DNA from 2 places in the Pseudoalteromonas sp. SWYJZ19 genome. Region 2 is predicted to be linked to the other one. Evidence: predicted binding sites of a transcription regulator. Region 2 holds the regulator's gene; the other holds the start of a gene.
What was found. The regulator FliA, encoded in region 2, starts transcription of late flagellar genes. The targets are predictions, from matches to a motif close to CTAAAGNTNNNNNNNNNNNNGCCGATA.
Positions count from the first base shown of each region.

Region 1 (10,380 bases), on a different contig from region 2:
GTTTACCGTATGGTTCTATATTTAGCCTAGAATATGATGAAAAATTAAAGCATGTTTGGGTAAGCACCATGAAAGGTGTTTACAGAATGCCTGTAGAGCAATTTAAGACAGAGATAAAAAGCCTAAAAGTTGAAGAAGTAATTTCATCTTTTGACCGTCAACTCGATGGTAAAGCGAATCAATGTTGTAGTGGACTTGGGCATGATGCGGTAGCAGACACCGGCAATTCTATTTGGTACCCAAGCTTACAAGGTGTTGTTGAAATACCTAAAAATGTAGAGCTATTTGGTGTGCTTGCATTAAAGCCAACAATAGAAACAATAACAACACCACTTCGTCATTTAACCACCGCTGCGCTTGGTAAAAAACCATCATTAGAAACAGACGAGCGTGATATAACGCTAACTTACACAGCTATTGATTATTATGCACCAAACAGTATTGAATTTAGATATAAACTAAGTGGCTTAGATAGTGACTGGCGCTATGCTAATACGCGACGTGAAGCTATTTATACTAACTTGCCTCCAGGCTCGTTTTTGTTTCAATTAGAAGCGAAGCGCCAAGGTGAAGACTGGACTAAAGCGCAAGAAGTAGAATACGGTTTTGTAGTGCCTGAGCGCTTTGACGAAACTATTTACTTTAGGCTTTTAATTACCAGTGGCTTTATTTTGCTTTTCTACCTTATTTTTTGGGTGTTTAGAGCGCAAGAGCGTAGAAAACAAGAAGCATTAGAGGGCTTGATCACCGAGCGTACCTTAGAGCTTCGTCAAGCTAATGATAAATTAGGCCAAGTGAATTCACAGCTTAAATTAGTTAGTCACTCAGATGAGTTAACAGGGCTGCGTAGCCGTCGCTTTTTGTTTGATCAACTCCCTAAAGATATTGAACACTTTCAACGTAATTCACAATCGCTGCAGGCACAAGGCAAGTCACTGGTGCTGGTAATTATTAACTTTGATAATTTCAGCCGTATCAATGATGCCTATGGCCCAATTGCAGGTGATAGCTGCTTACAGCAAATGGCTGCATTATTAAATTCGCGTACGCAGGGCTCTGACTATGTGGCACGTTGGAGTGGTGATGAGTTTTTACTATTATTACGTGATTTTAAATGCAATAAAATAGACAGCTATGCTTCAGATCTTTGTAAAGTAATAGCGGCTAATTTATTCCAATTACCAAATGGAAAAACAACTAATATCACGGCATCAATTGGTTGGTCATTTTATCCATTACCACTTTTGGGTGGGCAGGTAATTAGCTGGGAAACATCTATTAACCTAGCTGATATTTCACTACACCAAGTTAAAAAGCGCGGTGGTGATGGTGTTGCAAATATTACGTTTGATGATCAGCTTGATGCATTTGAGTTTGAACAAAATTCTAACGTTGATCAACAATTAGGTATTTTACAAAGCAATGGCCTAGCTGATATTAAAGTGTGGATGCGCTGATCAGCAATATTTGATATTAAAAAAGGAGCCTAGGCTCCTTTTTTAATATGCTCAACTTTAGATGTATAGGAAGTTAATTAATAAACGCTTTAATAGCGGTTAATATTCCTTGCTCGCCTAACCCCATTTCATCGTGCATTTCATCTTGGGTGCCGTGTTTAATAAACTCATCAGGAATACCTAAGTTAAGGATATTAATATCAGCTTTTTGCGTTGCTAAGTATTCGTTAACTGCAGAGCCGGCACCGCCAGCGATTGCATTATCTTCAAGCGTAACAATTACATCGTGGCTAGCTACAAGCTCATTTAAAAGCGCGGTATCAAGAGGTTTAATAAAGCGCATATTAACAAGCGTTGCATCTAACTCACTTGCTGCAAGCTGTGCATTCTCAAGTAATGTACCAAATGATAAAATGGCAATTTTACTGCCTTTTTTGACAGTATCTGCTTTACCAATTTCAAGCAGTTGCATATTGCTTTGAATTTCTGCAGTACCCGCACTACCGCGAGGGTAACGAACGGCAACTGGGCAATTTGCTTTATAACCAGTGTATAGCATTTGACGGCACTCGTTGGTATCGCTTGGCGCCATAATCACCATATTTGGAATACAGCGCATAAAACTTAAATCGTATGCGCCTTGATGAGTTTCACCATCGGCTCCAACAATACCGGCGCGGTCAATGGCAAATAATACAGGTAAGTTTTGCAGTGCAACATCATGTATTAATTGGTCGTACGCACGTTGTAAAAAGCTTGAGTAAATAGCAACAACAGGTTTTAAACCTTCACAGGCGAAACCAGCAGCTAAAGTAACAGCATGCTGCTCTGCAATAGCCACATCAAAGTATTGATCTGGATGTTCTTTAGAAAAACGGACCATGCCTGAACCTTCACGCATTGCAGGCGTGATAGCCATTAACTTGCTATCTTGCTCGGCCATATCGCATAACCAATCACCGAATACTTTTGAGAAAGTAGCAGCACTAGGTTTAGATTTAGGCAGACTAGTTGTGCTCGGATCGAATTTTGGTACACCATGGTAGCCAATAGGATCGGCTTCAGCTGGTTTATAGCCCTTACCTTTTTGTGTTTTTATATGTAGAAGCTGTGGGCCTTTTAAATTACGCATATTACGTAGCGTATCAACAAGCATGTTTACATCGTGACCATCAATTGGACCAATATAATTTAGGCCTAATTCTTCAAAGAAGGTACCCGGGATCATCATGCCTTTAATGTGCTCTTCCATTTTACTGGCAAGTTGCTTTACAGGAGGTACACCTGAGAGTAACTTTTTACTACCTTCACGAATGTTAGTATAAAAGCTACCCGATAAAATACGGGCAAAGTGATTTGTTAATGCGCCAACATTTTCAGAAATCGACATTTCGTTATCATTTAAAATAATAAGCATGTCTGATTTTACATCACCTAAATGATTCATCGCTTCAAATGCCATGCCTGCGGTTATAGCCCCGTCGCCAATAATGGCAACAGACTTTCGACCTTTGCCTTCTTTTTGTGCGGCAATAGACATGCCTAAAGCAGCTGAAATAGACGTGCTTGAATGGCCTACGCTAAACGTATCGTATTGACTTTCATCGCGAAAAGGAAAAGGGTGTAAACCGTCTTTTTGACGAATAGTGTGCATTTGCTCGCGACGACCAGTAAGGATTTTATGCGGATAAGCTTGATGACCCACGTCCCAAACTAGGCGATCGTCTGGAGTGTTATAAACATAATGCAGCGCAACGGTTAGTTCAACCGTCCCTAAACCAGACGCTAGATGACCGCTACTTTGCGATACTGAGTTGAGTAAATAATCGCGCAGCTCATTGCTAAATGCAGGGAGTTTGTCTTGCGCTAAGTCACGCAATTGGGCTGGCTCGTCAACCAAATTAAGTAATGGATACTTGCTACTATCAAGTGTCATGGTTTTATATATATCCTTCGCTAACATTAATTAATCCAAAGCTTTTACGAATAATTAATGTTGAGTAATAATGTCAGTGCTAATTGCAATACGTATGAGCAAAAATTAGTGGTCACGCTCAATTAGGTAATTTGCTAGCGACGCAAGAAGTGTTGTGTCAGCATCTATATTTGCTAACGCTTCATGGGCTTGTTGTATTAAATTTTGCGCCTTTTCTTTAGCGCCTAGCATACCTAATAACGCCGGATATGTCGCTTTATTCGCGGCAATATCGGAGCCTTGTGGCTTTCCTAAAATAACTGTATCGCCTTCAACATCTAAAATGTCGTCGTGTACTTGAAATGCTAGCCCTATAGCATACCCAAAAACACTTAAATTTTCTAAGGTTTGTTGATCAGCCTTTTCACTGCACAGTGCACCAAGTGTAATTGCGCAATTAATTAGAGCCCCGGTTTTTAGCTTATGTATTCGCTCAAGCTCTTGTACGGTAATTACTTTATCAGTTGCTGCTATATCAAGGCCTTGTCCGCCAACCATACCCTGAAGGCCTGATGCGTGGGCAAGTGTAGCAATCATTTTTACTTGTGTTTGTGATGAGCATTCAAATTTGTGATTCGCAATAAGCTCAAAAGCAAGAGTTTGAAGAGCATCACCGGCTAAAATTGCATTTGCCTCGCCAAACTCTATATGACAAGTAGGGCGTCCGCGGCGTAAGTCGTCATCATCCATTGCTGGTAAGTCATCATGGACTAACGAATAGCTATGAATACACTCAATTGCAGCAGCAAGTACGTTTAAGTCTTGATGGTTTGCGCCGAGCATTTTACCTGTGGCATAAACTAAAAATGGACGTAATCTTTTACCGCCATTAAATAATCCATACTGGGTGGCGTTCTTTACCGTTTCTTCTGTATCGAGAGGCTGATTAAAATGCTGCTGTAAGGTCGCTACTACATCTTTTTGAGCACGTTCAATATGATTTTTTATGCTCACAGCTATTCCATATCATTATCAAAATTTGTAAGTACTGACTTTTCGCCATTCCCCATCAAAACTGATACTTTTTGTTCTGCTTGCTGTAATTTCCCTGATGAAGCACTTGCTAATGCAATTCCACGCTCAAATTGCTTTAACGATTGCTCAAGCGATAAGTCACCTTGTTCCATGTCACTAACGATTGTAGATAATTCTTCTAGTGCTTGTTCGAAACTTAAGTTTTCAGGTTTTTTAGTCGCCATCTTTATTTCAGCTTACATAATAAATTTAGGGGTCAATTTTAGGGGGAATGCTAAACTAGGTCAAAGGATGATATTGGTTTTTTACCTTTATAACGTTAAATTATATTTCAAGTGCATTAATAAAGCCTTAATAGCGTCTGTTGGTTTAATAAATCAATTGATAGTTAGGTAGCCCTTATAACTTGATCTAAGATAGTGCTAAAGGCTGCTTTTTATGTTTATTTATAAAAATGGCTTAAGCAATTCAATATGTTGCCGATAAGCAGTTAATAATAAAAATTTATGATAAGGCCATTAAGCATGAAACTTCTGGAGGAAATGTGGATTTAGCAACCATAATTGGGATCCTAGGCGCAATTGGCTTAATTGTCATGTCTATGTTTATGAGTAGTAGCGGTGAAATGGCTATGTTTTACAATACCCCGTCTGTGGTTATTGTATTTGGTGGTTCACTCTTTATTGTTTTATCAAACTTCACCATGTCGCAATTTTTGGGGATAGGTAAAGTTGTTGCCAAAGCGTTTATGTTTAAAATCGAAACGCCAGAAATACTTATCGAAAAAGCAGTAGAACTTGCGGATTCAGCTCGTAAAGGCGGTTTTTTAGCACTCGAAGAAGCTGAAATTCCAAACCCCTTTATGCGCAAAGGCGTCGATATGCTCGTTGATGGCCATGATGCAGATGTAGTTCGCGCTACACTTCAAAAAGATATTTCTCTAACTACGACTCGCCATGAATTGGGCGCGGGTTTATTTAAGTCGTTAGCTGATATAGGGCCTGCAATGGGCATGATTGGTACTCTAATTGGTTTGGTTGCAATGTTGTCTAACATGGATGACCCAAAGGCAATTGGTCCGGCAATGGCAGTAGCACTATTAACAACTTTATATGGCGCGTTTTTAGCCAATGTTGTGGCAATTCCTATTCAGGTAAAACTTGAACTGCGTAAAGACGAGGAAGCGATGAATCAGCGTTTAATTTTGGATGCTATTTTAGGTATACAAGATGGTCAAAATCCAAAAGTAATCGAAGGTATTTTGAAAAATTACTTAGCTGAATCTAAACGTAAAGTAGATACCGAGGAGTAACTATGTCTGATCAAGAGTGCAAATGTCCACCACCAGGTCTACCTGCATGGATGGGAACGTTTGCCGATTTAATGTCACTGTTAATGTGCTTTTTTGTACTCTTGCTCGCGTTTTCAGAAATGGATGTACTTAAGTTTAAACAAATTGCGGGCTCTATGAAGTTTGCTTTTGGTGTGCAGAATAAAATTGAAGTAAAAGACATCCCTAAAGGGACCTCTGTTATTGCCATGGAGTTTACCCCAGGCAAACCAGAGCCAACCCCAATAGAAACCATTCAGCAGCAAACAGTCGAAATGACTCAACAAATGTTAGAGTTTCAGGCTGGCGATGAAAGCTCAGCAGGCGGCAGGCAAGAACAGCGCGGGGATAAACGCGGTGGCGAATCTCGTAGTACCTCACAAGAAGAATCTTCTGAGCAAGCAACTTCAGCAGCCGATCAGGAGCAAACTAACGAGCTTGTTAAAAAGATAGCGCAGCAGCTTGAAAAGCAAATAATCGATGGCGCAATTGAGCTTGAGTCTTTAGGGCAGCAAATAATTATTCGCATTAGAGAGAATGGTTCATTTCCTTCAGGTAGTGCATTTTTACAACCTAAGTTTAAACCTATAATTCAAGATATCGGTGTGCTGTTAAAAGATGTACCCGGTGAAATAACAGTATCTGGCCATACAGATGATTTTCAGGTATCGAATGAGTTATATATTAATAATTGGGACCTATCATCAAAGCGTGCTGTAGCCGTTGCAAGTGAACTGCAAAAAGTCCAAGGATTTGATAAAACCCGAATGATGGTGGTTGGTCGAGCTGAAACACGACCACTTGTACCGAATGACACCGATGAAGATCGCCGCAGGAATCGCCGAGTAGAAATATCTATATTACAAGGTAAAGCAAAAGAGTCAGCTCCTATAGATGTAAGATAACTTTTATTGGCAAACACACTTATTTATCATAAAGTATGCTTTCTTTAACAAATGTAACGGAATAGTTCATGAAAAAGGTCGATAAGTTTAGTCATATGCCAGGAAATGGCGGTGGTAATGACGATGATGAAAAAAAACTTGATTAACTCTAATGCCTGAATGGTTTTTAAAGACTATATTGATATTAGATACTAGTTGGGTGTTTATTTTAAGCCCTGCTATTTTCATCTTTTATTTTAGAAAAGATTATTTGGCCCTGCGTTTCGCTTTAATTACAGCCGCTTTTTTTTTATATGGAACCATTATTCATCCTTACTTGAAAGAGTTTGATAATGGGATTTATGTTTATCGATACCTTGTTTGGGCTTTTAATGATATTGCTTGGATGGCACTCATCGCATATCTGGGGTTAAAAGATAAGGTTTATTTATGGCAATGCGTATTAGGTCAATTGGTTGTTATTATGGCACCAATTTTACAGCTATTTAGATTAGTCGACCGCCATTTATGGGATCTTTCTTATAGTACATACATTTATAAAACCTTATTGCCATTTATTAATATAGGCACCGTTGTTGTTTGTTATCTTCCGCTTATTTATATTTTAACAAAAGACAAAAAAAGCCCAGTTAGCCAATAGTTACAAAAAGTTCCCTCCTTTAAAATAGCTGTGCTAGACTACTGTTTATATAAACAGTGATGAGCAGGCTATGAAACTCTACATTGCAGAAAAACCTTCACTTGGACGCGCTATTGCTGATGCGTTACCAAAACCACATAAAAAATATGATGGTTATATAGAAGTCGCTAATGGCGATTGTGTATCGTGGTGTATTGGACATTTGCTAGAACAAGCAGAACCCGATGATTACGATGAGCGCTTTAAAAAGTGGCAGTTTGAACACTTACCTATAATACCTGAACAGTGGAAGTTAAAAGCCAAAACCAAAACTCGCAAACAGCTCACTGTTTTAAAAAAATTAATTAAACAAGCCTCGCAACTTATTCACGCTGGCGATCCAGACCGTGAAGGCCAGCTACTAGTCGATCAAGTAATTGAAGAAGCTAAAATAAGTCAGGCTAAAAAGCAGAGTACGCAACGTTTACTCATTAGTGATTTAAACTTATCGGCGGTAAAAAAATCACTGGGTACTATGCGTTCTAATCGAGATTTTATTCCGTTAAGTGTATCTGCTTTAGCGCGCTCTCGTGCTGATTGGCTATTTGGTATGAATTTAACACGTGCATACACACTAGCTGGGCAAAAAGCAGGGTTTGGTAATGTGCTTTCGGTAGGGCGAGTACAAACCCCTATTTTAGGTCTTGTTGTTAATAGAGATAACGAAATAGCACACTTTGTATCTAAGCCTTTTTACGATGTACTGGCGCATTTACTTACTCCAGATAACCAGCCATTCATAGCTAAGTGGGTTCCTAGTAAAGCATGTGAGCCACATCAAGATGAAGAAGGGCGAATACTTAACAAAGCACTCGCACAAAATGTTGCTTCACGCATTACAAAGCAAAGTGCTGAGCTTACTTCACTTGACCAAAAACAAAAAAAACAAAGTGCTCCATTACCGTATAACCTATCTGCACTGCAAATAGATGCGGCTAAAGCATTTGGTATGCCAGCTCAAAAAGTGTTGGATATTTGCCAAATACTTTACGAACGTCATAAATTAATTACTTACCCACGCTCGGATAATCGTTATTTACCTAAAGATCACCATCAAGATGCATCAGCTATTTTTAAAGCTATAAGTGCTAATGGTGGGCAAAGCAGTGAATTAGTAAACGGGGCTGATGTAAAAAAGCGTAGTAAATGTTTTAACGATTCAAAAGTGGCTGCGCATCATGCCATTGTGCCTACGGCTAAGCAGTTAAAGTCAGCGAGTTTGAACGGTGACGAAGCGAAGGTATATCAATTAATAAGCCGCCATTACCTAATTCAGTTTTATCCCGACTATATATATAACGAAACTAAAGTAGAGATAACAATCGCTGGCGGATTATTTAAAGCAAATGCAAAACAAGATGTAAGCCTGGGCTTTAAGGTATTAATGGGTAAGTCTGAATTAAAAGATGAAGCTACGTTACCTCCTTTAACTAAAGGTATGCCTCTTTTTTGTGAGCAAGGCGAAGTGGTCGAAAAGCATACATCACCTCCTGCTTATTTTACCGACGCTACATTATTGGCTGCGATGACGGGCATTAGCCGTTATGTTAAAGATCCACAAATTAAAAAAGTATTAAAAGACACTGATGGTTTAGGGACTGAGGCAACACGTGCGGGAATAATCGAGTTGCTATTCAAGCGGCGCTTTTTAAAACGTGAAGGTAAGTCAATTAGAGCGACCGAAACGGGACTTGCCCTTATTAGCGTATTACCACAAGGTTTAGCGAGTCCTGATTTAACCGCAAAGTGGGAATCGAGCTTAGGTGATATCGCGCAGCAAGTAATGAGTTATCAGCAATTTTTACAGCCTTTACTTGCTGAGCTAAATGGGTTTGTACAATTAGCAGCAAACTGCGATAGCAATGCATTTGCAAGGTTACCAAAAAGCTCACCTAAAAAACGCTTTGCTAAACGAGGTGGAAAAGCGACCTTTAAAAAGTCGAGTTATAAAAAAAGCTCTGTTGCTAGTTAGCTACAGAGCCATTTTATTAAACGATATTACTTAACCTGAACTCTACTTGAGATAGATTTATTATCCAGAATTCAGGTTACTTATTAAATAAAGCAACAGCAGCGTTACTCATTGCTTTTATTCCGGTAGGGATAGCAACTTTATAATCTGGTGCAAATTTACTAGAGTGTAGGGAAGGGAGTACTTCACCTGTTTTTATCGAATCTGCATATTGTGCTTGGTTTACACCTCCTAGCCAAAATAAGGTAATCGGGATATTTTCATCGGTGCGTCCGTATAGGCCAAAGTCTTCACCCGCCATTACAGCTTGTGTTTCAAGCACATTAGTATCACCAATTGCGCTGGCAATAGAGTTTCTAACAATGTCTGTTTGTGCAGGGTTATTATAAGTAGATGGAATAGATTCATCTTCATGTACATATACTACAGGGTAGTTTGATTCATTTAGGCCAGCACTTTGTGCAATACCTGCCGTGATTCGTTTTATTGCTGCTATTTGAGCACTTCTAACATTTGGGTTATAGCTTCTGAGAGTGAGTTGTAGTTTTACTTCATCCGAAATCACATTATGTTTTGAGCCACCATGAATAGACCCAACCGTAATAACCGAAGGCTCTAGCGGTGAAAGTTCTCGGCTTGTGATTGTTTGCAGAGCAAGTACTGTGTGTGCAGCTATAATCACAGGGTCTATAGTTGTATGCGGATAAGCACCATGACCACCTTTACCTTTTATTGTAATATCGACAGAATCTACACTTGCCATAGTGTATTCATTTTTCATTGATATCTTACCAGCGGGGACGCTAGCACTTACATGTAACGCAATTATATGATCAGGTTTTTCATATTTACTAAATAGTCCTTCGCCTAACATGGCTTTAGCACCCCCACCAACTTCTTCGGCAGGCTGTGCAACCATCATCAAAGTGCCTTTCCATTGATCTTTGTGTACTATTAATTGCTCAGCAGTACCAATAAAAGAGCTCATGTGAATATCGTGGCCACAACCGTGCATTACACCTACTTTAGCACCATGCTCGTCAATTACTTTAACTTTTGAGGCATAGGACTTTCCTGTCTGCTCTAT
Region 1 covers NZ_JADYXI010000003.1:1,916-12,295, reverse strand. The annotation lists gene I6F45_RS03795 (ligand-binding sensor domain-containing diguanylate cyclase) at 1-1,457, shown strand, start outside; gene dxs (1-deoxy-D-xylulose-5-phosphate synthase) at 1,531-3,393, opposite strand; gene ispA ((2E,6E)-farnesyl diphosphate synthase) at 3,499-4,386, opposite strand; gene I6F45_RS03780 (exodeoxyribonuclease VII small subunit) at 4,389-4,631, opposite strand; gene pomA (flagellar motor protein PomA) at 4,952-5,719, shown strand; gene I6F45_RS03770 (flagellar motor protein MotB) at 5,722-6,642, shown strand; gene I6F45_RS03765 (hypothetical protein) at 6,794-7,282, shown strand; gene I6F45_RS03760 (DNA topoisomerase III) at 7,353-9,293, shown strand; gene I6F45_RS03755 (M20 metallopeptidase family protein) at 9,370-10,380, opposite strand, start outside.
Region 1: the regulator FliA is predicted to act here: its motif matches at 4,866-4,892, upstream of pomA (flagellar motor protein PomA).

Region 2 (10,380 bases):
CATTATTATCTGCGTTTTTATTTGCTGACAGTAATTTATCTTGATTCATGCTATTACCCCGTAATGGTCATTACTACTGACGGCTATCTAAGCCTTTCTCTAATAATATATTTAAATTATCTACATCTATTAAAGCACACATTTTTTCTTTTATAACACCAGCAAGCCATGGGCGCTTACTTTTATTTGTACGCCATTTTACATCTTCTTTACTCAATGTAATGTTATTTATCAACTTTTCAGCTAATAAGCCCCACTGGCTATCACCTAAGGTAATTAAATACTGATAATCTAAAGACGCCTCTAATTTATCATCATACTTTTCTGGCATTACCCAACGAGCAGTATCAACAACATTAAGCTTTTCTTCTCTGTTGAGCATAACGCCTTTAAACCACTTTGGCTTACCAAATAAATGATTTACTTCACCTAGTTGATGTATACCGCCTAATGCTTTTAATGGCACAGCCAATGTTAAACCAGCAACTTCAAAAAATAATGCCTGAAATTCACCATCAAAATAGTCAGATTGGCTAGTGGTTATAATCTGTGGTTCTGGTTCTTCTGTAATCGTACTTATCGGCTCTATTACTTCATCGTCAATGGCTTTATTAACTTTTTCGGCTTCAAAAATAGGTTCAACTATTGGCTTAATTTCAGAATTAAGTAAGTCTTGATCAAATATTTTTTCTGCCGCTTTTATCTGTTCTTTTGGTTTTAAATGAATATGTTCTTGCTGCGAGTCGTGTGGCATTTGCTCAAGTAATTTTGCGACTGGCTCAAGGTTATCTACAGGCTCGTCTTCACATAACAAAGCCCCTAGGTATTGTTTCATTACTTTTTCATTAGCAAATAATTGCTTACTCATTCATTAACCTTGTTCAATTAAATATTCTAGCAGTGCTTTATATGCGTATACACCACGCGAACGAGGACAATACTCTACAGGCACTTTTTGCGCAAAGCTTGCATCTCTAAATTTAGTATCTACCGGTATCACACCTGGCCAGACTTTATCACCATACGTACTTTGCAGTGTTTTATATGCTTCTAACGATGCTTTAGTACGTTTATCATACATAGTAGGGATTATAGTATATTGATAATCTTTCGCTTGAGAGGTTTGCATTAATTCCATAGTGCGCATCATTCTATCAAGCCCTTTCAGTGCTAAAAATTCCGTTTGCACTGGCACTAAAATTCGCTCACTTGCTGCAAGCGCATTAACCATTAACACTCCTAAAACTGGGGGGCAATCTAAAATGGCATAATCGTAATGTTCACTGATTTTTGCAAGCGCTTTTTTTAGTATTAATCCCATACCTGTTTTATTACCCATGCTTCTATCAAGCGTGGCTATCGCCATTGTTGCGGGTAAAATATCTAGGTTTTCAAGTGTTGATGGGCATAAAGCTTGAAGTATCTCTTCACTTTGCATGCTCGTGCCACGCGCAAAAATATCATATACGCTGACTTCCAAATCTTCTGAGTCAATGCCAAAGTAATAAGTGAGTGATGCATGAGGGTCTGTATCAATAAGCAACACACGCTTACCCTGCAAAGCTAAAATACCAGCAAGGCTCACTGCTGTTGTTGTTTTACCAACACCACCTTTTTGATTTGCGACAGTCCAAATCTTCACATTACATCCTAATTACTGTTCATTGCGCGTTGTTATGCGAATACCACCATGAGGCAAACGAATTATTTTTATTGTATCGTCATCTGAAGGGAGCTCAATTTCAGGCTCTGCCACTACTGGCTTGACGGCCTGTTCATCACCTTTAATGTCTTGTATTGGCGGTAAACCATACTTAGAAAGTGCAATAACAACTTTACGATTTTCTGCTCGCCCTTGTTCTGTATCGTTACTTACAAAAGGTGAATATTGACCATAACCTTCTATCGCCATTCTGGCAGAATTAATACCTAATGCTTCCAACTCTACTAAAATAGATGTTGCTCTAGCAACCGAGAGTTCCCAATTTGAGCGAAATATTTCATTGCGAATACTTTCATCATCAGTATAGCCACGCACCCTAATATAGTTATCTACTGGAGCAATAATATCTTTAACAATTTTGACGACTTGCTTTGCCCTAGAGTGTGCAACTGAGCTACCACTTGAAAATAACATACCTGAGCTTAGCTCTATAATCAGCCAATCTTGATTAAGCTCTAAACTGGCTTCTCCATCACGAATTTCATCAATGAGCGCTGACTGCAGTTTAGTAAGTAAGCTATCAAGTGGTTTACCTAAATATTTCTGTTGTATGTTACTTGTATCACTTTGACCATCGAGTAACTCTGGACCTTGTTCTTCTTTTAAAATACTTTCACCATAAAGAACTTCTTGTTCAGGTGTCACTCTATCAGTCAATATTCCATTACCATTGACGCCCTCACCTTGCTGGGAGTGCTGGCGGGCAGATTTATCAAAAACGTGTTCAAGGGAGTCTGACAATATTTGAAATTGTTCTTCTTTGTTGATCGCTATCGCATACAGCACCACAAAAAAAGCAAACATAATGGTCATGTAATCGGCATACGATACAAGCCAACGCTCTGTATGTTGATTTTTTGGAGCAGAGTGACGAAGTCGTCGGCGTAGCATGTTATTCGTCCACTAAATTAGGACGCTCTACACGGTAGGCTTCAAGCTTTAATTCTATATTTACTGGGCTTTCGCCAACGCTTATTGCAATCACACCTTCGGCAAGCATTTCATGGTAAAGCATTTTTTGCTCTACACGCTGTTTTAACTTATTTGCCATAGGTAAAAACAATAAATTAGCTAAACCAACACCATAAATAGTCGCGATAAATGCCGTTGCAACGCCTGCACCAAGCATTTGTGGATCGGTAATAAACGACATTGCCTGTATTAAACCAAGCACAGCACCTAAAATACCAATGGTAGGACTGTAGCCCCCCATCGCTTCATAAACACGTGCGGCTTCAAGCAAGCGATCGCGTTCTAGCAGTAAATCAATTTCAAGCGTGTCACGTAGTTTTTGCTCTGAGCAGCCATCTACAAGCAAGCTTAAACCTTTTGCTGCATATGCATCTGGGTGAGCTAGCGCTTCGTTTTCAAGCGCTAAGTAACCTTCTTGACGTGCCTTATGAGACCATCGCTTAACTTGATCTATTGCATCTTCAATATCATATTGTGGCGCAACAAAAACCCAAGAGCTCATATTTAGCATTTTTTTAAAGGTACTTGCTGATGTTTGCAACATAACAGCACCAAGCGTGCCGCCTAATACAATAATAAGGGCAGGACCATTAAATAAAGCAGAAACAACGCCACCTTCTAAAGAGTAACCTAAACCTATTGCGCCCAGTGCTACAAATAGTCCAAATATTGAGAGTTTATCCACAACCTACCTCTCTCTTGATACGTGCTGCAACATCGTTTAATGCTAAGCTTTCACTCGAAAGCCCCGCATTAGCAATGGCTTGAGGCATTCCATAAACAACACAGCTTTTCTCATCCTGTGCCCAAATGGTTGCACCCGTTTGCTTTAACATTCTTGCACCGTCACGTCCATCAGCGCCCATGCCTGTTAAAACGATAGCAAGCACATCGCCTTGATACGTTTTTGCTGCACTGGCAAAAGTTACATCTACACTCGGTTTATAACTTATTCTCTCGCTATGATCTTCAAATACGCGCAGTGTTCTATTTGCACCACGCCCTTCTACCATCATCTGCTGTCCGCCAGGCGCTAGATAAGCCGTTCCTGGTTGTAAGCGGTCACCTTGTTGCGCTTCTTTCACTTTTATTTGGCACAGGCCATTTAAACGTGCCGCAAATGCAGGTGTAAAAGCTGCAGGCATATGCTGAATAAGTAAAATAGGGTGAGGGAAATTAGCTGGCAATTGAGTCAGTATAGTTTGTAGTGCAACAGGGCCACCTGTAGAAGTGCCAATAGCCACAAGCTGGTATTGCTTTCCACTTGCTCGCATTGAGGCAATATTTGAACCTGACGATGTTGTAGGGGCTGCTCTTTGAAAGCTTCTATCGGGTTGTTTTATCGAAGGTGTTAGTGTGTTTGTTCTTTGCGAAAGTGAGCTTGTTATCGGTTTAGTTGATATTACTGGCTTAGGTGGTGTTGCAGCTTTAAACGTTCGCGGTAAACGTCTTCGCCCTATATCTTTCACTTTATTTTGTAAAAGCTTTATAGCGTCTTCATTATTGCGTGCAATGTCTTCAAACTTTTTCGGTAAAAAATCCATTGCTCCTGCATCTAGCGCATCAAATGTTGCAGTTGCGCCATCACGCGTGAGTGATGAAAACATTAAGATCGGGGTTGGATTACTCGCCATTATCTCTTTAACTGCGCTAATACCATCAAGCACAGGCATTTCGACATCCATAGTGATCATATCTGGACGTAGCTGAGCTGCTTTTTCAACAGCTTCTCTGCCATTCACAGCAAAGCCTATAACTTGTATGTCGCTATCTTGTTCAAGAATTTCGCTTACCCTGCGGCGAAAAAAGCTTGAATCATCAACAACTAAAACTTTAACGGCCATTTAGCTCTCTTATTAAATTTATGCGTAGGTATATATTAAATATATACCTACTTTATTATTAGCCTGCGTAATGTTTTAACATGTTTGGAACGTCTAAAATCAGTGCAATGCCACCATCCGAAGTTATTGTAGCACCTGCCATACCTGGTGTTCCTTGAAGTAACGCATCAAGCGGCTTAATCACTACTTCTTCTTGGCCAATTAATGAGTCAACAACAAAACCAATTTGCTGCGTACCAATTTGCACAATAACTACATGGCCTTTTGCTTTTCGCTGTGAACGATCTGAGCCTTTAACTAACCAGTGCTCGAGGTAGAATAACGGTATTGCTTTTTTACGCACAATAATTGTTAATTGCCCATCAACCACATTTGTTTTCGTTAAATCTAAGTTGAATATTTCACTAACACCTGCAAGTGGTAACGCAAATGTTTGTGCGCCAACAATTACCATTAAGGTCGGTAATATGGCTAAGGTAAGTGGTACTTTTATCTCTAAAATAGTACCTACACCTAACTCAGATTGAATACTTACAGAGCCGTTTAATTGGGTGATTTTAGTTTTCACCACATCCATTCCAACACCACGACCTGAAATATCAGATATCTCTTCTTTTGTAGAAAAGCCAGGTGCAAAAATTAGGTTGTATGCTTCAGTGTCAGAAAGTCGACTCGCTTGATCGTGATCGAGCACGCCTTTACTAATTGCTATTTTTTTCAGTTTCTCAGCATCCATACCAGCGCCATCATCTTTAATGGTCAACAAAATATGGTCGCCTTCCTGAGACGCTGATAAAGTAACATTACCTGTTCTAGGCTTACCGGCAGCCTCACGAACAGCTGGCATTTCAATACCGTGGTCAACTGAGTTTCGAACTAAATGCACAAGCGGATCGGCTAGTGCTTCCACTAAGTTTTTATCTAAATCGGTTTCTTCACCTACAAGTTGTAAGTCAATGTCTTTGTTTAAGCTGCGTGCTAAATCGCGTACTACGCGAGGGAAACGACCAAATACCTTTTTAATTGGTTGCATTCGCGTTTGCATAACCGCGCCTTGAATATCAGCAGTCACTACATCTAAGTTAGAGATTGCTTTACCCATTGCTTCACTGTCTGAATTGGTCGCTAAACTAACCAAACGATTTCGCACAAGTACTAACTCACCAACCATATTCATAATTTGGTCAAGTCGTTTTGTATCTACGCGAACTGTCGTCTCTGCTGCTGGTGGCGCTGATTTTTTAGGCGTTGCTGGCGCTGCTTTAGTAACCGGTTTTTCTACCGGTTTAGAAGCGGGTGCTTTTACAGGTTCTGGTTTTTTTACAGGCACACTCGCTTTTGCAGCTGGTTTAGCTGGGATATTGGGCTGTTTCACAGCTGGAGTGCTTTCTATTGATTTAGGTGCAGTGCCTTTACCATGAAGTTCATCAAGAAGCGCTTCAAATTCATCATCACTAATTTCATCATCTGATGAATTAGCAGTATTTGACGCTGGTTTAGCTGGTTCTACAGGTGCTCTAACTACACTACTTTGCTCAGGTGCTTTACTCGCAACCTCACCAAAACTGCCAACTCCATGTAACTCGTCTAATAAGCTGTCAAATTCATCATCAGTAATATCACCATTAAAATCACTACTACTTGCTACTGGCTTTTCAACTGCAGGACCTTGTCCTTTACCGTGTAGTTCATCAAGTAAGTTTTCAAATTCATCTTCAGTGATTTCGTTTATTTCAGCATCACTAACCGAAGGAGTTCCGCTAAACATTTCATCAAATGCAAATGGATCTTCCTCATCAGCTATTGGCGTATCAACTACTTCATCAAGAGGTTGTTCAACGTCAGTTTCTGAAGCGACTCCGTTAAGCTCGGCTTCTGTTGGAGGTAGGCCCAAAATGTGGAGGGTTTGAAGTAACTCAGGATCTGCTGGTTCTGGCTTATCCCTATTTTGGATAGTCGCGAACATTTCATTAATGGTGTCGAGCGCTTGTAAAATAACATCCATTAACTCTGAATTGACCGTTCGCACGCCTTGACGTAGTAAATCAAATACGTTTTCAGCGCCGTGGCAAGCATCAACAAGTTCTGTCATAGCTAAAAAGCCTGCACCACCTTTTACAGTGTGAAAGCCTCTAAATATGGCATTTAGTAACTCGGTATCTTCTGGATTATTTTCCAGTTCAACTAACTGTTCAGATAAAAGCTCTAGGATTTCTCCTGCCTCTACAAGAAAGTCTTGTAAAATATCTTCATCGACTTCAAACATGCAGTTACTCTCCTCTTAGAAGCCCAAACTTGATAAAAGATCATCGACTTCATCTTGATCAGATACAACATCATTACGCGATTCTTTATCAATAATAGGGCCTTCAGGACCTGCTAAAGTTTGTGTGGCAACTGGTTCTTTTATTTTTTGTTGTTCTACTTTATTCGCTGTGTTGTCACTGTCATCTTGTTCAGCAAACGCTGTTAAAAGATGAAGTAAGCTTTCTTCTACTTCTCTAACAAGTTCTATAACACGGCGAATAACTTGACCTGTTAAGTCTTGATAGTCTTGAGCCATTAGTACATTTGTCATTAAGCTTTGAAGCTCATCCGTTTTATGATGAGAGTTATTCATAAACTTATCGATACTATGGCAAAGTTGTTTAAACTCACCAAGCTCAATCTCCCGGCTCATTAAACGATCCCATGTCGGTTTGATATGAGATATTTCATCTGCAAGTTGCTGAGCTATAGGTAAACTAGCCTCAACAGCATCCATTGTTTTATTAGCCGCATTTTCTGTCATTTCTATAACATAATTAAGCCGCTTTTTAGCATCTGGAATCGCATCTGTCGTTATGTTAGTTAAGCGAGTATCAAGCTCAAAGCTTTTAAGTGCTTCGTGCAGTTGACGAGTCAACTTCCCAACTTCAGCAAATAATTTAGACTGCTCTTGCGAAGCTGTCTCTAAAATCAACTGATTAGCTTTATCTTGCTCATCGTTTTCTAAATAAATGACGAGTTGACGAGCTTGTTCTAACGTTATTTGAGGCGCAGCTGGTGCTGACATAAGCCTCTCCCCCATCATTAGCCTAAGCGTTCAAATACTTTTTCTAATTTAGTTTTTAATGTTCCAGCCGTAAATGGCTTAACAATATAACCATTAACGCCAGCTTGCGCTGCAGCAATTATTTGTTCTTTTTTAGCTTCTGCCGTTACCATCAATACAGGGATATGTTTTAACTTATCATCTGCACGAATTGCTCTTAGAAGGTCAATACCTTGCATTCCCGGCATATTCCAATCTGTAACCACAAAATCAAATACTTGATTTTGTAACATAGGCAGAGCTGTAGACCCGTCATCAGCTTCTTGAACGTTAGTGAAACCTAAGTCACGTAATAGGTTTTTTATAATTCGTCTCATCGTTGAAAAATCATCAACTACAAGAATTTTCATGTTTTTATCCAAAACATCCCCCAGTGAGGTATTAACCTTAGTTTACTTACTACTAGTTTATCCAGTCATTGATTTTAGCTTTAAGCTTAATCATCGCCTGACCATGTATCTGACTTACACGCGATTCACTTACATCGAGTATATGTCCTATTTCTTTTAAATTCATTTCATCGTTATAGTATAAAGAAAGTACCATTGCATCACGCTCTGGTAATGACTTTATTGCATTTAGCAAAGACTCATTAAACCGATCATTTTTAACATTATTAAAAGGTTTGTCTAGCGCTAAATCTTGGCCTACGGGAGTAATAACATCCTCATCTACACCAAGGTCTTCTATACCTAATACTTTACTGGTATTAACATCATTTAAAATATGATGGTACTCATTGAGTGAAATTTCAAGTTTTTCAGCAACTTCTGTATCTGTTGGTTCGCGATTCAGACTGCTTTCGAGCCCAGTAATTGCTTCTGCAACTTGTCGGCTTTTACGGTGTACTGAACGAGGAGCCCAATCACCACGGCGCATTTCATCAAGCATAGCCCCGCGAATACGAATACCGGCGAAGGTTTCAAAGCTTGCGCCTTTTGTTGCATCAAAGTTTTTTGAAGCTTCTATTAAACCTATCATTCCTGATTGAATTAAATCATCAAGCTGAACGCTAGGTGGTAATCGAGCAATTAGATGACATGCCACTTTTTTAACAAGTGATGCATGTTTCTCAACAATCACATTTAAGTTTTGTGTTGATTGATATCCCATAGCTCTATTCACCAATGTTGTCATAATTAGCCGTTTACTAGTTTCTCAATGAAAAACTCTAAATGCCCAGATGGTTGATTTGGTATTGGCCATTTAACTGCTTTTGTCGCCAGCGCTTTAAACGCGAGAGCGGCTGGCGAACTTGGAAAGAGCTCAACAATCACCTTTTGGCGACGTGTTGCTTTGCGCATATTTTCGTCATAAGGAACCGTTGCTACTAGCTCCATTGAAACATCTAAAAAGCGATCGGTAACTTTAGATAGTTTTGCAAACAATTCAGTGCCTTCACGCATACTGCGGACCATATTGGCAACAATTTTGAACTTATAAACACCGTGCTCGCGGCTTAATACTTTAATAAGTGCGTAAGCATCGGTTATTGATGTTGGTTCATCGCACACTACAACCATTACATCTTGTGCTGCTCGTGAGAAGCTTAGCACCATGTCTGAAATACCAGCGGCTGTATCTACAATTAAAATATCAAATTCGGTATTCAATTCGCTAAATGCACGAATTAGCCCGGCATGCTCAGATGGCGATAATTCAACCATACTTTGCGAGCCCGATGTAGCAGGTACAATTTTAATACCAGCAGGCCCTTCAACTAAAATCTCGTCAAGCTCACATTCACCTGACAAAACGTGTGATAAATTGCGCTCTACACGTAAACCAAGCATCACATCACAGTTTGCTAAACCTAGGTCAGCATCCAGCACTAATACTCTATTACCTTGTTGCCCTAGTGCAATAGCGGTATTTAGAGAAACATTTGTTTTCCCCACCCCACCTTTACCACCGGTTACAGCGATAACTTTTACGCCGTTGTTATTGTTTTGACTCATTTTGCGCAGGCCGCTTGCTTGATCTAATACTGTGTTAATCATACATCCCTACTGTACTTGGCGCCACTGCTTGGTGCCTTGAATGTTGTGCTTTTGTTCTTTTTAAATATAACTGCTCAGCCTTTTTCACTAGTTTTTCAGCATTTGCAACACGAATATCTTCTGGCACTCGTTGACCGTTAGTAAGATACCCTATTGGAAGGCGATTTTGAATCGCAATACTAATAATCTCACCCAAACTTAATGATTCATCTAACTTAGTGAAAATACAACCACTTAACTGTACTTTTTTAAAGTGACGTACTGTTTCTTGTAATACATTAATTTGTGCCGTCGCGCTTAGTACTAAGTAGCTGCGAATATCCACACGTTGGTTACGCATTAACGTGTTTAACTGCTCAGTTAAACGTAAATCTCGCTGACTCATACCTGCTGTATCAATTAATACTAGACGTTTATTTCGTAAATGATATAAAACTTCAGCTAATTCATTAGCATCTTTAACTTGCTTTACACCACAACCAATAATACGGCCGTAAGTAGCAAGCTGTTCATAAGCACCAATTCTGTATGTATCAGTGGTTATTAAGGCCACTTTATCAGCGCCATATTTTTGTGCGCCTAAAGCTGCAAGCTTAGCAACTGTTGTTGTTTTACCAACACCTGTTGGACCCACTAACGCATATACACCACCTTGGCGAAGTATTTCATTATTGGTTGTTTGCATTTGATCTTCGACCATCGTTAACAACGCTTTCCAGCCTTGCTTACGAGATACATCATCAGGTA
Region 2 covers NZ_JADYXI010000008.1:19,257-29,636, forward strand. The annotation lists gene I6F45_RS09775 (chemotaxis protein CheW) at 1-49, opposite strand, end outside; gene I6F45_RS09780 (chemotaxis protein CheW) at 74-868, opposite strand; gene I6F45_RS09785 (ParA family protein) at 872-1,642, opposite strand; gene I6F45_RS09790 (flagellar motor protein MotB) at 1,655-2,614, opposite strand; gene I6F45_RS09795 (flagellar motor protein) at 2,616-3,380, opposite strand; gene I6F45_RS09800 (protein-glutamate methylesterase/protein-glutamine glutaminase) at 3,373-4,539, opposite strand; gene I6F45_RS09805 (chemotaxis protein CheA) at 4,598-6,805, opposite strand; gene I6F45_RS09810 (protein phosphatase CheZ) at 6,821-7,594, opposite strand; gene cheY (chemotaxis response regulator CheY) at 7,612-7,995, opposite strand; gene I6F45_RS09820 (RNA polymerase sigma factor FliA) at 8,036-8,746, opposite strand; gene I6F45_RS09825 (MinD/ParA family ATP-binding protein) at 8,773-9,633, opposite strand; gene flhF (flagellar biosynthesis protein FlhF) at 9,626-10,380, opposite strand, start outside.